Regions from separate parts of the Virgibacillus byunsanensis genome, predicted to be linked through region 2. Evidence: a T-box and tRNA genes for the amino acid it is inferred to sense, from the RefSeq annotation. Region 2 holds a T-box; the other holds one or more tRNA genes.
The links. The T-box of region 2 lies ahead of alaS (alanine--tRNA ligase). A T-box ahead of a tRNA ligase gene usually reads a tRNA of that ligase, here a tRNA-Ala.
Positions count from the first base shown of each region.

Region 1 (8,517 bases), on a different contig from region 2:
TTCTTTATAATATTTTTGCACTTCCCTTTCTACAGTTGATGTAGGTTGTCCGGGTTTAATATGTTGAAACGCCGTTTCCTGTGCACCATACATTAAGTGGAAATATTTTTCCTGTTCGGAAGTCACCTCATTTACAAACATGGTTCTCTCTAATTCACTGTGATAATCCCATACATCAGCAGCTGCATATGTTACAAGAGTATCTCTATTTTTTAATATATTATTTTGGGTAACAGCATGTGGAAAAGCAGACATCTCACCAATTTGTCCCCTGAAACCTGCTCGTGCTGTCCTCCCATGTGGCTTGTACTCTTGTCCTAAAGTTTCAATCATAGCAAGACTAGCTTCTTGGCTAGCTCTCAATTCTATCTCCACTTCACTAGAACCTTGAATTGAATATTTTTGCAATAAGCGATGTGCTAGATTTCCCCATCTACATGACTCTTTAATAATTTCAATCTCTGCAGCTGACTTAATATAGCGTATCTCTTGAACCAAACCATGTATTGAAGTATATTCTGCATCAATTAATTGTCTAACACTAGCACCACTATAACCATACGGGGAACCGTAACCTTCTGAATCTATTCCTATTTGATTATGCTCAAACCCCAATTCCTTCAATATAGCTTTTAAATGAATCATAGGATGGTTTTCCCCAGGGTATTCTGGATAACTATGAACTTGATCTACGCAAGAAAATTCAGTAGCGTGTTCAACTTCTAATGCAGGTACAAAAAGATGTGTTTTTCCTGTTGGATCAATAAAGAAACTCATTGGCCTCTCTGTGGGAATGAAGTAAAATCTTGTGAGGTAAAAGATATCTGTTGAGTTAAATAAAATTGCGCACTCTAATTGTTTGTCTGTCAAAGTTGATAAAAAACGCTGTTGTCTCTCATACGTCTCCTCTTTAGAAATAGAAAGTTTCATTAGTAAATCCCCCTTTATTTAAATTTTTGTATTCTCGGTTTTCATACATACAAGCATCACCTCCCAAAAATTTATTCAATTATCCAAATCTACAAAATTCACAATTCCTAACTGAATTATAATAATGTGATAATAAATCTTTAAACAAAGTTTTAATTTCATATATATGAAAAACTATTTACATTTATGAAATTAAGTATTATAATAAAATAAATATTAAAATTTGTCAAACTATTTTAAATACATTTATATTAGGAGTGTCAAAGTTGTCACAAAATAAATATCAAATCCCTTCCATACACAAGGCTATAAATGTTCTGGAACTACTAAAACAACAGGAGTCTCTAACATTGAAAGAAATCAAGCAAGAACTAGATATGCCTATTAGTACTTGCTACAACATTTTAACTACTTTAGAGAACAGAGGGTTCGTTCAAAGGAGTGTTGATACAGGTCATTACAGTTTAGGAATGACCCTAATGCATTTTGGGTTATTTATATATAACAATATTGACTTTAAAAAAATGGGAAAACATTATTTAGGTAAACTATCTGAAGAGTTTGGAGAAACTGCATATCTATCAATCATTGATAAATCAAGCTTTAAAGGATTGGTGATTGAGCGTCATCAAGGTGATCGTACGGGACTAGTATATTCTAGAAATACCGGAGACACGTTTCCAATATATGCCTCTGGAACAGGTAAGTCACTTATGTCAGGTTTAAGTGAAGATGAACTTCAAGTTTTCTTTGAAAAAACAGAGATGATTTCTTACACTTCCAATACCATCACAGATGAGGAGACACTTAGAGAAGAAATCAAAGAAATCATTAAAGAGGGCTATGCCATTTCTATTTCTGCATATGAAGATAATGTAATTAGTGTAAGTTCTCCTATAAGTGATTCTTTAGGACGAGTAATCGCGTCCGTAAGCTTGGTTGGCCCAATTAATCGAATAGATCCCATGCTAGATAAAGTAATTTATATGGTGAAGAAAACAGCAATGGATATTTCCAAAGAAATCGGGTATCAGTAAGATATAAATACTAAGTAGTAGCCAAGAATGTCAAGTATATATAGAACACAAAAAGCAAAAGGGAACGGTACATTGACCATCCCCTCTTGCTCGTCAAGGTTTGACTCTCTTTACTTTCATTTTCAATAATCTTTTATATCCTCTTTCATTAATGTCCTGAAATCTATCTTTAGCATGCGATCCATTGGGTATGTCGTGGTATAGTGGTATTTGTTAGCTCCGGATTCAAAGACAACATAAAGATCATTTTTAACTTCCACTATTCCTTCTGGCATTGGAATAGCCATTATACTTTCTCTTGGTTTTGCTGTTTGACCATCAAGGAACCATAGTGGTACTTCTTTTTCTCAAATAGTCACCCAGTCATGTGGAGTTTCCTTTATTGGACTCTCATATCTATACAAGTTACTATCGTTTCCTCTTCCAAAAGAAGTGTTTAACGTGATACCTGTAACACCCTTAACACCCTTCTGTTGAACGATCGCACCCTGAACTTTTTCAGTTGTTGACAATACATAATCAGGTGTGGCAGGATTATCCGACTCTACATTCCATTAATCAACCGATTACATATCTGTTGGTCTGTCAAGGATAGCCTATCATCCAAGCATAATGAGTTTCTCCGTTACGATTCGTGGTATGATGATCTGGCTCGTTAGGGTAGCTATTTGCCTCATAAAACTCTCCAACCAAAGTATTCCATCATCATATACAGTATAGGCAGCCTCCACAGGACCTGATGTTTGGCTACTGAACTGAATTTCATCATTATCTTCGGCCGATACTAAATCACTAATCTTTAACGGAAATAGTGAACTTTCTGAAGCAACCCAAACATGGTTTTTACTGACAGCAACTCCTCCAGCATGTCCCGTGTATGGTGAACCATCTTGGTTAAACAATACAACTGATTAACTAATTCTTCGGTTTTTGCATCGATTACAGTTAAGGTACCAGGTCTACCATCATCTAAATAGTTGACCGTGTGTAACCAGTCTTCCTTTTGATAATATGTTAATCCCTGTGGAACAAGATTTTGAGCTAACCCAGAAATGATCGGTCGTCTTCATTAATATCCCAAAGTTCTAGGATCCTTCTGATTTGTGGCCTTTCTTCCTGTGTAATGATCTGGTGTGACGGCGTGACAGTCAATGATGCGGATTTGGGGGATTCATTTCCATAACTATGTGACCAGACAAATACAGGCACCCCCCTTGAAAAAACTCGCTAAAAGGCATATAATATAAACTTGATTCACTGGGGCATTAGCTCAGCTGGGAGAGCGCTTCGCTGGCAGCGAAGAGGTCAGCGGTTCGAGCCCGCTATGCTCCATCTTTAATAAGAACGGCATTATTTCTCGTATTTGCGTGAGATAGTGCCGTTTTTTTGTAGTGAAGTTAGTGATTTCCTTAAGAATGTAGCTATTTGAAAAAATTGGTATGACTTTGTGGACTTAGCGGTCCTTATTTATTGCAAATAGGCTGGTTTTTGGTTAATTGCGGACTCAGTGGCTCTTATTTACGTAAAAATTAGCGTTTTTTTGTAAATTAAGAGGCAATAAGGTCCATTCAGAACTTTGTCATAAAAGTGGGTATCCGATTAATGAATGGAACATAACGGGGCCGAACCACCAATCTACCATTTTCTTTGAGTACCCTCATCTAAAAAGCCTTTCAGACTAACTCTTCACCATTACTATCGAATTCTCTTCATTGTTTGGGGGCAGAGTTAGTAAAAAATTTTATTCTTTAGAACCTGCCCCCAATATAGCATTTCTTACGATTGTAGTTGTAGAACATCATAATTCCAATTATGACTTATAAACCTCACCTAATTCACGAATCACATGACACGTACACATAATTCCATCAAAAAAGTTATCGACGCCCATATTCTCATTTGGAGAATGGTTGGCTTCATCAAAATTTGCATACGGAACCACAACAGATGGCACCCCTAGGATTTGTGTCCACACATAATCTGGCAAGCTACCACCGAGGCTTGGCTGTAAAATCGGCTTCTTTTTATAAGCGTTTTCGACTGCATGTTTAACAACGCTAACTACCTTGGAATCAGAAGGAGTACGTGACGGTTTCATAGACCCATGGCTTATCACTTCTACATCCGGCGCATGCTTTTTAACGTGTTTAATAAATTTATCCAAAATATCATCTGGGTCCTGATCAACGACAAGACGCATATCAATTTTTAACATAGCAGTAGATGGTATAATCGTTTTTGAACCTTCACCACCGTATCCACTGTGAAAACCAGCAATGTTTAATGTTGGCTCCAAGGTTAATTTCCTGTAGTATTCTTCTCGAGTCATATCAAAATCTTTATACCCGATCTGTTCTCCTAACTGATCGGCATCAAAAGGTAGTGTTGAGATAAGCTCCAATTCCTTTTTTGTTGGCTCGCGCAGATCATCATAAAAACCATCTATTAAAATAGTTCCATCTTTAGCCCTCATCGTATTTAACAGTTCGACTAATTCCCATGCAGGGTTAGGCACAATATTTCCTTTGTTACCAGAATGACTATCCCAATCTCCACCTTTAGCAGTCAATTCCACATAAAGCATTCCACGAACACCAAGTAACACAAAAGGAGCACCACTATCATGCATCGGTCCGTCTGAAGTATACACTAGATCTGCTTTTAATAGATCACGATTATCTTCCACAAACTTTGCTATGTTAGGGCTCCCGCTTTCTTCTTCCCCCTCAAAAACAAACTTCACATTAATCGGGAGATCTCCCATCACCTCTTGATAGCTTTTAATAGCCAATAATTGTGCCATTAGTTGACCTTTATTATCACCAACCCCCCGACAATAAATTTTCCCATCTACAATAGTCGGTTCAAAAGGAGGCGTGTTCCATTCCTCTAATGGGTCTGCAGGCTGAACATCATAATGTCCATACAGGAGAAGGGTAAAATTATTGCTTTCATTCATGATCTCACCATAAACAACTGGGTGCCCTTCTGTGTCAATTAAAGTCGTGTCAATCCCGACTTCTTCCATCATTTCTTTTAACATGATACTACACGCTTGCATCCCAACATTCTGTGCACTAATACTCTTCTGCTTTAAAAATGTAAAAAGTAAATCAAGATATTCTTCCTTTTTACTCTCCAGTAATTTTTCAATTTGTTGCATAGTCATCCTCCTCGCGTTTTTTAAGGTAACCAAGCTAGATGTTGTACTACTAGTCTATGTATAAAAAACTGCTAGAACCTATGTAAATGATACCATACATACAAGTTCTAGTATCTTCTAAAACAATTATTATCCAATTCGACATAAACCGACATAAACCGGGAAGTGACAGGCGCCTTTCCCAATGATAAAATGTAGCAGGGAGAAGTATTTATCTAGGAGAGGAATAGAACACCTATGATTAAGAACAACCTTAATAAACCTACAATAGAATATCTTCAAATTATCTTTGGAGCTACATTAGTGGCCTTATCTTATAATTTATTTTTACTTCCGTCACAACTCGCTGCAGGTGGGATTTCAGGGATCAGCACCATTTTGTTTGAACTTTATGCGTTAAGCCCTGCCTACACACAGTTTCTCATTAACATTCCGATCTTCATCCTTGGCTGGATTGCTTTGGGGAAAGAGTTTAGTTGGAAAACGTTACTTGGTACATTCTGGGTTCCCTTTATCATCTTTCTTACCGCCGAAATACCTTACACAGTTACAAACCCACTATTAGGAGCAATTTACGGTGGTATCGTTCTGGGAACAGGTCTTGGAATTGTTTATAAAGGCAATGGATCTACGGGAGGAACAGCTGCAATTGCGCAGATTGTAAAGAGATTCACTGGTCTTTCAAGCGGATATTCTCAACTTATTGTAGATGGATTTGTAGTTTTTTCATCTATAATCGTATTCAATCTCGAACTTACTTTATTTGCTTTAATGTGTATCTATATAACAAGTAAAACCATCGATATTGTTCAATTACGCACGTCAGCATCTAAACTGATCTTAATCATCACAGAAGAAGAAGAAAAAATACAAGAACTAATCCGTGGGGGAATTGATCGAGGGCTAACAAAGGTTCGCTCTGTCGGAGGCTATTCCAATACAGATAAAACAATGATTCTATGTGTCACCGAACAACAAGAAGCAGTCCAATTGAAACGAATTCTTCAAAGAGAAGTACCAACTACATTCGTTATCTTTATTAATACTTCTGAAATATTAGGGCGAGGATTCTCGTTGGACAAGTATTATGGGCAAAAACTTTAATAGCTTGATGAAAACAAATCCTGTAATGTAGACAACTTGCTACAGGATTTTTACTATCACTCAACCACCAACAAAAACCGGGAAGTGCCTCCCATTGACTTATTTTGAATTTCTAGCTACTTTAGTTGTAGATTACTTATTGGAAGTTGGAAAGGGGATTTTATGAAAAAGAAAATTATAGCTTATAACCGAATAGAGAAACCTGTATTGGAAGATTTGCAAAGTAAATATGATGTTTATTTCTTTAAAGATATTGATACAACAACAGATCCTGAGTTTCTAAAAACCCTAAAAGAGGCTGAAGGCATTATCGGATTGGAACTACCAGTTAACCAGGAATTATTGGATCGAGCACCAAACTTAAAAATTGTTAGCAATATCTCCGTTGGCTACAATAACTTGGACATCGGACAGTTAAATGAGCGTAAAATCATGGCTACTAACACACCGGATGTACTCACAGATACGGTTGCTGACTCTATATTCGGCATCCTTATAGCAACCGCAAGAAGAATACCAGAACTGGATCACCTTGTTAAAAACGGAGAATGGATAACAGAAGCAGTTGAGCCGGAACACTTCGGTACCGACGTTCACCATAAGAAATTAGGTATCATTGGTATGGGAAGAATAGGTCAGGCAGTTGCTCAACGTGCACATTTTGGTTTTGATATGGAAATCATCTACAACAGCCGCACCAGAAAACCAGATGTTGAAGAAAAGTTTGCTGCGACTTATTGTAATCTTGATAATTTATTGGAGCAATCTGACTTCGTATGCCTTATAACACCACTTACAACTGAGACAGAAGGACTTATCGGTAAACAGGAATTCCAAATGATGAAACATACTGCTATTTTTGTTAATGGGTCACGTGGGAAGACGGTTGTAGAGCAAGAATTAATCAGTGCATTAAAGAACAATCAAATAGCTGCTGCAGGGCTTGACGTTTTTGAAAAAGAACCCATCGAGCGGGATAACCCACTATTAAGCATGAAAAATGTTGTTACTACCCCTCACATTGGTTCTTCAACACACGAAACTGAATTAAAAATGTCCAAACTTGCTGCTTACAACCTTGAAGCAGGTTTAAACGGACAAAAACCACCTAATTTAATTAATGGAAACAAATAGAAGAAATAGTAAATACAATCGCCACAGGCGCTAAGTTCCTAATGTTCCACAGTTTGCTAAACACAACTAAAGCCGTACCACTGACGTGTAGTGCGGCTATAAAGTTGGGAGCTTATTCATCATAAAGTTTATAAATCTATCTTTTATTTCCTGAATGAATGGACTAATATCTTTGGAACAAAAGCGCAAGCGCCCGTTTAGCGACGTATGGGCTGCGCCCGCGCATCGCGGGTGTGTCGACGTTGCCGCGCAAAGCGGCGAAGTTAGTCGATCTTCCAAATCCGCATGAGATAAAGGAAACACGAAGAGCGGTAGCGATTCGATGTTGACTTATCGTAAGGAGGATCAGGAAGCCCACTAACAGCACGGGCGCTGGAGCTGGACGTGGCTTAAGCAGTAAATAAATTATCCACAGGCTCCTAATTTTATAATTTCCTAGACAATAAAAAAACTAGCGTCCTTCCAAAGAAAGAACGCTAGTTTTCTCAAATCTATATAAACTATGCTATACGATCAATTTCATCTTTCATTTTCTTATCTGCATATTCCTTACCATATTTAGCCATGGACACCTTGTATAATATCAATCCCAAGATAACCCATATTCCGACAATTACCCATTCATATGGCCAAATGAGAGCTGATGGCATCCCTGGCATATAAAGTATTGTAATTCCACCCGCCATGAATGCAGCGATCCATCCGATTGTCGTTCCACCACGTAGTTTAAATGGACGCTTCATATCGGGAGCTTTTTTACGTAAAATAATGAATGATATTGCCACCATTAACCATGCAACAACTAATCCCAGTCCACCAGCATCAACGAGCCACACAAGTGCGGGTCGTCCTAATAATGGTGCACCAGTTGAGAATACACCAATCAATATAATAGCTTTATACGGCGTGTTATATTTTGGATGTAGCTCTCCCAATGATTCAGGCAACATTCCTGCTCTTGCAAGTGCATAAATTGCACGGCTTCCACCAACATAAAACCCAAGCCAACTTGTGAGTATACCCCCAATACCACCAAGAACAAGAAGATTGCCCATAAACTGACTATCTCCAAATGCTTTGGCCATTGCATCAGCTGTTACCAAACTTGATGCTCCAATATCTTCAGGACTAAGTACACGTGATACACCA
Region 1 is NZ_JBHTKJ010000007.1:364,069-372,585, reverse strand. It holds gene ACFQ3N_RS03430 (M24 family metallopeptidase) at 1-930, opposite strand, end outside; gene ACFQ3N_RS03425 (IclR family transcriptional regulator) at 1,197-1,967, shown strand; gene ACFQ3N_RS03420 (hypothetical protein) at 2,090-2,254, opposite strand; gene ACFQ3N_RS03415 (hypothetical protein) at 2,315-2,479, opposite strand; gene ACFQ3N_RS03410 (hypothetical protein) at 2,567-2,869, opposite strand; tRNA gene ACFQ3N_RS03405 (tRNA-Ala) at 3,227-3,299, shown strand; gene ACFQ3N_RS03400 (M20/M25/M40 family metallo-hydrolase) at 3,778-5,130, opposite strand; gene ACFQ3N_RS03395 (YitT family protein) at 5,368-6,234, shown strand; gene ACFQ3N_RS03390 (2-hydroxyacid dehydrogenase) at 6,397-7,368, shown strand; gene ACFQ3N_RS03385 (APC family permease) at 7,869-8,517, opposite strand, start outside.
Region 1: it encodes a tRNA-Ala, which carries the amino acid that the T-box ahead of alaS (alanine--tRNA ligase) is inferred to sense. The anticodon was not compared.

Region 2 (8,517 bases):
CTTAGACATTCAGTACCCCCCTCTCGTCCGATACATTATACTAAAATTCTACAAACTTATCCATCAAAAAAAATAGTTGGCATCAAATTGATTGATGCCAACTATTTTGATTTGATGATCAGAAAATAATGATGATTATTTATTGTTGCTCATTTACTTCTTCCGCTAATGTATTTAACATTTCCTCTACCATTTCCCATTCTTCATCTGATTCGATAGGAAATAGAGATAGGTCATTGTCATCTTTATCTTTTTCTTCATAACGAAACGCATATACTTCTACTTCTTCATCATCTTTTTGTTCCACTGGTACGACAGCAATATAAGATTGTTCCGTTTGATCTACATCAAAGGTAAACAATACTTCAAATAAATGTTCTTCTCCGTTTTCATCAGGAATAATGATACGTTCTTTTTCATCAAGTGCCATTATTTCACTCCTTTAATTGTTTTGATCAAGATAGCCTTGTAAAATCATTACAGCAGCCATTTTATCAATTACTTTTTTTCTTTTTTTTCTACTAACATCAGCTTCTAATAGTACTCGTTCTGCAGCAATCGTCGACAACCTTTCATCCCAAAGCACTGTTGGAATATTATGTGTTTCTTCAACATGTTCTGCAAACGTCTCAGAGGCCTTACCACGTTCTCCGATAGTACCATTCATGTTCTTGGGTAATCCAATTACAGCTTTCCCAATTTCATGCTCAGATATAATTTTTTGTAATTCTTTATCAGCAGAAGTGATGTCAAATTCGTCCCAATATATAGTTGTTAATCCTTGGGCTGTCCATCCAAATGCATCACTAACAGCAACACCTATCGTTTTAGACCCTACATCTAATCCAATTACCTTCATTTAGTTATCCTTTTGGTGTTGTTCGAGATAAAATTTAACAAGCTCTTCTATTACTTCGTCCCGTTCAATTTTACGAATTAAATTACGAGCATCCTTATATCTTGGTATATAAGCAGGGTCACCAGATAACAAATAGCCTACAATTTGGTTTATTGGATTATACCCTTTTTCATTTAGAGCTTCATGGACAGTTAGCAAAATCTCCTTAATATCTTGATCAAAAGGTTCTTCTGAAAAATTAAATTTCATTGTTTTATCAATAGAGCTCATAGTGACACCTCATTCCATGATTTGCCTTTACTCATTATTCTAACATGTTTACAGCTAATATTATATGTTTTTACATGAAGAATTTAAACTAAGATAAGAAAAGGCCGCATTTATAAAAAACCCAGTATTTTCTTATCATTTGTCTTACACCTGTCAATTATTCTTTTATATTTTCTATCAAATACTGCTTAGCGAATTGTAATGCATCATTTATTTTTTGTGGATCTTTTCCACCAGCTTGTGCCATATCAGGACGGCCACCGCCGCCTCCGCCACAAATTTGGGCTGCTTGCTTTATGAGCTTACCTGCATGCAATCCACGTTCTATTAAATCTTTAGAAACGCCTGCAGCTAATTGAACTTTGTTATCATTCTCAGCTGCTAATAAAATAACACCTGAGTCCAACTTCTGTTTTAAATCATCAACCATGTTTCGAAGCTGATTCATATCTTTAACACTAACCTGTTGAGCTATCAATTGAATACCATCAATGGATTCAACTTGTTCAAAAATAGAAGAAGCTTCTGCATTTGATAATTTTGCACTTAATGATTCATTCGCTTTTTGTAAAGATTTTATCTCTTGAAACATTCCTTCAATTCGTTCAGGAACTTTATCTTCATTTGTTTTCAATAACTTCGAAGTCGTTTGTAATAAACTTAACTTTTCATTTACAAATTTGTATGCATGTTTACTCGTAACCGCTTCTATTCTACGCGTTCCAGCGCCAATCCCTGTTTCAGTGACTAGTTTAAATAAGCCAATTTCACCGGTGTTTTGCACGTGGCATCCACCACAAAGCTCAATACTATAATCACCTACCTGCACTACTCGGACTATATCTCCATACTTTTCACCGAATAAAGCCATTGCTCCCATTTCTTTTGCTTCCTCTATTTTTTTGTTATCAATTACTAGAGGAATGGATTCCCAAATTTTTTCATTTACAATTTGTTCGATCCTTTCCATTTCCTCTTCCTTTACTGATCCAAAATGTGAGAAGTCAAAACGTAATCTATCTGGGCTTACAAGCGAACCTGCCTGATTAACATGGTTTCCAAGTACATCTTTAAGTGCTTGATGCAATAAATGTGTGGCAGTATGATTTTTAATAATGCCAGTTCGGAATCTGTGATCAATTATTGCCTTAACATTATCCCCAGTACGGAATTCACCATCTTTTACCCGTACACGATGAATGTGTTGGCCACTAGGTGACTTCTGTACATCTTCAACATAAGCTGATGCATGTTCTGTATAGATCCAGCCGTTATCTGCTACTTGCCCTCCGCTTTCAGCATAAAAGGGTGTTTTATTTAAAAATAAAACTACTGGCTTATCACCTTTTACGGAATCCACTATTTCTTTTTCATCAATTATCGCTTCAATTGTTGTATTTACTTCCATTTCTTCATAACCAACAAATATACTTTCTACATCTACCTTTCCAAGAATATCATCCTGTACTTGCATAGAGTCCACTTTTTGACGGGAGTTCCTTGCTCGGTCCCGCTGTTTTTGCATTTCTTGATCAAAGCCTTCTTCGTCAATAGTAAAGCCTTTTTCTGCTACATATTCTTCTGTTAGCTCCTTTGGAAATCCATACGTATCATATAGTCGAAAAACTTCTACACCTGGAAAGACAGAACTGCCTTTACTCTCTTCTTTTTCCATAATTGACGTTAGAATCGTTAATCCATCATTTAATGTCTCGTGGAAACGCTCCTCTTCCATCTTAACTACATTTTCTATATAGTCCTTTTGATTTATCACTTCTGGATAGAAATCCCTCATAACTTCTCCCACTGCTGGAACTAACTTATACATAAACGGTTTATCAATACCAATTTGTTTTGCAAAACGAACAGCTCTTCTTAGCAGTCTACGAAGTACATACCCTCGCCCCTCATTAGACGGTAGCGCACTATCACCAATTGCAAATGTTACAGTTCGAATATGGTCAGCGATAACCTTAAAGGCAGTATCACTATTCATATCTTTACCGTATAGCGTTCCTGATAATTCTTCTGTTTTTTTAATAAGTGGCATAAACAAATCTGTTTCAAAATTAGTTGGAACATCCTGAATAACAGATACCATACGTTCTAGCCCCATACCGGTATCAATATTCTTTTTAGGTAGTGGAGAATACGTGTCATCTGGATTATGGTTAAATTGAGAAAATACTAAATTCCATATCTCAAGATAGCGGTCATTTTCCCCTCCAGGATACAATTCAGGATCATTTTCATCGTTTCCATATGTTTCGCCACGATCATAGAAGATTTCTGTGTTTGGTCCACTTGGTCCTTCACCAATATCCCAAAAATTTTCTTCTAAACGAATAATTCGTTCTTTAGGCAATTTGATATTATTTAACCAGATATCATAAGCTTCATCATCTTCTGGATGTACCGTTACTGACAGTAATTCAGGATCAAAGCCTATCCATTTTTCACTAGTTAGAAATTCCCATGCCCATTCTACAGATTCTTTTTTAAAATAATCTCCTATCGAGAAATTACCCAACATTTCAAAAAAAGTGTGATGACGTGCTGTGAATCCAACATTTTCAATATCGTTTGTACGAATTGATTTCTGTGCATTAACAAGGCGTGGATTATCAGGAACAACCCTTCCGTCAAAATATTTCTTTAGAGTTGCTACTCCGCTGTTAATCCATAGCAATGTTGGGTCTTCTTTTGGTACTAGTGATGCACTTGGTTCTACACGATGCCCTTTTTCCTTAAAAAAATCTAAAAACATTTGTCTTACCTGAGCTGACGTTAACTGCTTCATGTTAAAACCTCCATTTTAACTAACTTTTTAGAAAAACAAAAAATCCCGTCGCTGCATATATGCAGGGACGAGATTATATCGCGGTACCACCCTAATTATGAATGAAAGGTCTCATTCATCACTTGATCATGGTAACGGTGTGAAACCGACGGGTATTAACCGTACTCCAGCTTAGCTTTCTGTGACTCGACATATAGGATTTTTTCAGCCAAATGAAAATCCCTCTCTTTGATATGGAGTATCACGTACTTATAACCTTCGACGTTTTATGTTCTTAAGTTTTACTAGTTAGACGATATTATAGAAAATATCAATCAAAATGTCAACGCTAACGCTTGATGGCGATAGCTTGGGTTAAGATTACTTTTAAAATGGTTAGCATCGGAACGGCCAATATCATACCAATAACACCACTTAACTGTCCACCTAACAGCAGTGCAAAAATAATCGCTACTGGATGTATATGAACACTCTTTCCAACGATGTATGGCGACAGTAAATTACTTTCAATTAGTTGAATAATAAAAATAGCAATAATTACTATTAAAACTAACTTAGTTGAGATGGTTAACGTAATAGCAATGACCGGAACTGCCCCAATTATCGGTCCAAAGTAAGGGATGATATTTGTAAACCCCATAATAATAGCCAATAGTAGAGCATATTTAATTTCCAAAAAGTAAAACACAATAAATGTGGTCAAACTAACAAATAAACTAACAATTAATAAACCCCGAATATAATTTCCAAGTGTTTCTTCTAATGTATGGTACAGCTTTTGCGTTTGTGGTTGATATTTTACAGGAATCCATTTTTTCATATAGTTTTTTATTTTATCGTAATCTTTCAGAAAATAGAAAACCAGTACTGGAATTACGGTTATAAAAATGATTACATCGAATATTTTTGTGAAACCAGTTACTAATTTTGCCAACAGACTTTCTAATGTTACTTCTATATTTTCAATAAGCTCGTCCATGCGATCGTGGACAGTTTCGGGTAGAAATGATGTATATTCATATAATTGTAATACGAATCCACGATACATTTCAATTAGTTGTGGCAATTGTTGATTCAAATCTTGAACTTGAAGAACGACAGTTGGGTACACACGATAAATAAGGTATGTGATCCCTCCAAAGAATAATAAATAAATCAAAAGAATGGCAATACCTCTATGTATATTATAGCTATGTAATTTATTTATTATCGGGTAAAGCAGATAAGCAATTAAGCATGCAATGATAAAGGGTGAGAAAACTTTCCATAGAAATGAAAAAACAGCTCCATAAACTGGAAACAGTTTAACGAGCAGATATATAAATAAAAATACAAAAATACCACTGATTATCCAGTATAGAAAATTCAACGGGTTCTTTTTATCCATTCATACCATCCCTTTAGCAGTAGCAGAAAATGTCAGATAAATTTGCACCTAAGGAGTCACCATTGAATTTTTCTTTCATCCTCTGTAAATAAATCATTAAGAGAACTTAATGATCCATCCGCTTCTACTTGATGAATGGTAATTTCGTCATCTAAAATAGACATTTCAATAAAACAATTCCAACAATAATATTGCTGTGAACCAATTTTACCTATATCCTTTCTATTACAATTCGGGCATTGCATCACGTAAAATCTCCCTCTATAAAAGAAGTGCATTATTACGTTATAATAACCCGAATAATTAACTAATATACATTCTCATCACATAAAATCATATGGAGAAATCTCTCCATCTTCTAAGTCATCTTCTTTCTTATTGTCAACATGATTCAACCTTTCTATTAGATGTTCTTGCAATGATGTGAATCTTTTATTCGTGTCTAGTGTATGGATGCCTCTTAAGAAAGCGTGTTGTTCACCACAAATGATTAGCGATTGCTTACTTCTGGTTATAGCCGTATATAATAAATTTTTTCGCAGCATCCGATTATAAGTAGAGACTACTGGCATTAATACAATTGGAAACTCACTACCTTGAGATTTGTGAATAGAAATGCAATATGCATGCATTATATTCACATAATCTTTTCGCTCATAAACAACTTCTTTTTCATCGAATAAAAGTACCAATTGTTCAACATTCTCTTTGTTCTCATCTTCTTCAAAAATAGCCACTACTTCCCCTATATCTCCATTAAACACACCATTTTCAGGTTGATTAACAAGTTGAATTACTTTATCCCCGACTCTAAATGTAGTATCACTCGTTTTAACTTCCCGTTTTTTTGGTGTTTTAGGATTTACCATTTGCTGCAGGTGCTTATTTATAATAGTTATACCTGCCTGTGAACGATACATAGGAGCTAATACTTGAATATCCTTTAGATCTATTCCTTTATCATTAGCCCTCATAAAAATCTTTGTAATGATATCAATCATCTGATATTCATGACATGGTATAAAACTAAAATCTTTATCATTTTTCAGATCTTCATTGGTGCATGTGTCATTTTTTATTTGGTGTGCAAGTTGGATGATTTTTGATCCTTCTTTTTGCCGGTACACTTCATTAAGGCTTACAAATGGAATGCGCTCACTACTTAATAAATCGGATAACACCTGACCAGGACCAACAGAGGGAAGCTGATCTTCATCACCAACTAGTAACACTTGCAAATCATCAGGAATTGCTTTAAATAAATTATTAGCAAGCCATATGTCTACCATCGAAAATTCATCTACTATTAAAAATTTCCCCGATAATGGCTCATCCTGATCTTTGTTAAAACCATCTTGACCATTCCAGCCTAATAGACGGTGGATAGTTACTGCTGGTAGACCGGTAGATTCATTTAACCGTTTAGCGGCTCGGCCAGTTGGTGCAGTCAATATAAAAGGATATTCGCTTTTATCCTCATAATCTTCTGGTCTAATGGAAACATCATGAATAGTAGCATACGCTTTTAATATTCCTTTAATTACGGTTGTTTTACCAGTACCAGGTCCACCCGTAACGATCGTTACTTTGGAATGAAGCGATTGGTTTATTGCAGTAAATTGCTCTTTACCGTAGCTTATTGTTTCTGCTTCCTCTATATCTCCTGTGATTTTCATCAATTCTGCTAACGGAATCTGTTCTTCGATAGGTTTTGAGATTAGTCGCTTAATATGAGAGGCAAATCCATCTTCAGCATAATACAATGAGGGTAAATAGACATGACCATTTTGAATAATCACCGTTTTCTCTGCATTTAGTTGCTCTAAGCGATTGGTTACCATATCATTGGATAATGTGTGCTCAGAATGTACCAGTAAATAAATTACCTGTCTTACACAATCTTCAAGAGGTAAATAGACATGCCCGTCTTGGATACTTTTTTGTAACACATAAATACACCCAGCTCCTATTCGATTCGGGTGTGTTAAAGATAGACCATTTTGTTTAGCGATCTCATCAGCAGTTTGAAACCCAAATCCTTCAATATCAAACACATATTGATAAGGGTCCTCCTCTAAAATCTCAATAGCATCCTCTTTATATTGTTCATATATCTTTTGCGCCATCTTCAAGCCAATACCATACTTTGATAAATAAACAACGATATGTTCAAACCCTTGATTTTCTTTTAAGTTTTTCGCAAGCGATTCAGCTTTGTCCTGCTTTAGACCTGGTACATCTTTCAATACATCAGGATCATTTATAATAGAGGATATAGCATTTTCCCCTAATACATTAACTATTTTAGTAGCAGACTTTTCACCAATGCCATAAAACAAATCGCTGGACAGGTAAGCTATTAATCCATCTTTGGTATTGGGGATAAAGGTTTGGTACGAACTCACTTGATATTGAAGACCAAATTTAGGATGCTTTTCAAACTGACCATAAAAATTATATATAGTTGCATCCTGTAAATTTGTAAAATATCCTTTTGCAACTATTTCTTTCTCCGAATAGTCTTCATTCGTATCATGTACTTTAATTCGAGCAATAGAAAAATGCTCCAATTCATTATGAAAAATGGTATACAAAAGCTCTCCCTTTATATAACCCTTTTCCTTATTTTGATTAGATTGCACATCTATTACCATTTCAACAACCTCACTATCACTAGTTGCTATCTAACAACTGTTCTATCTGTTTTTTTCCGTTTTCTGCTAATACATGTTCTGGTTGAATAGCTAATGCTTCATTAAAATGCTGTAATGCCACTTCTGGTTGATCCTCATACAATGCGATGACACCTAAATTGTAATGAGCATCACTATTGCTTTCATTTAATTGTAAAACCTTTACGAATATGTCTTTCGCATCTTTAATATGATTACTTTGTGCAAGAGCCAGACCATATTGAAATAGAATTTCATCATCTTCTGTATTTAATTCGGTTGCCCGCAGGAGATAGGGTAAAGCAAGTTTGTCGTGCTCCTCATTTTGGAATGTCATTCCTAACATATAATAGACATCTGCTTCTTCTAACCCAAATTCAATAGCCTTTTGAAAATTATCCTGTGCTTTCGGATAAACAGATTGTTCGAAATATAAATTTCCAAGACCATAATAGGCTGTTGCGGCGTGTTGATCCAACTCGATTGCTTTATTAAAAAACCGTTGAGCGCGTTCTAAGTCATTGATATG
Region 2 is NZ_JBHTKJ010000021.1:115,724-124,240, forward strand. It holds gene mltG (endolytic transglycosylase MltG) at 1-9, opposite strand, end outside; gene ACFQ3N_RS09215 (DUF1292 domain-containing protein) at 140-430, opposite strand; gene ruvX (Holliday junction resolvase RuvX) at 443-859, opposite strand; gene ACFQ3N_RS09225 (IreB family regulatory phosphoprotein) at 860-1,129, opposite strand; gene alaS (alanine--tRNA ligase) at 1,287-3,929, opposite strand; T-box leader at 3,990-4,200, opposite strand; gene ACFQ3N_RS09235 (AI-2E family transporter) at 4,258-5,316, opposite strand; gene ACFQ3N_RS09240 (hypothetical protein) at 5,373-5,561, opposite strand; gene recD2 (SF1B family DNA helicase RecD2) at 5,640-7,970, opposite strand; gene ACFQ3N_RS09250 (tetratricopeptide repeat protein) at 7,990-8,517, opposite strand, start outside.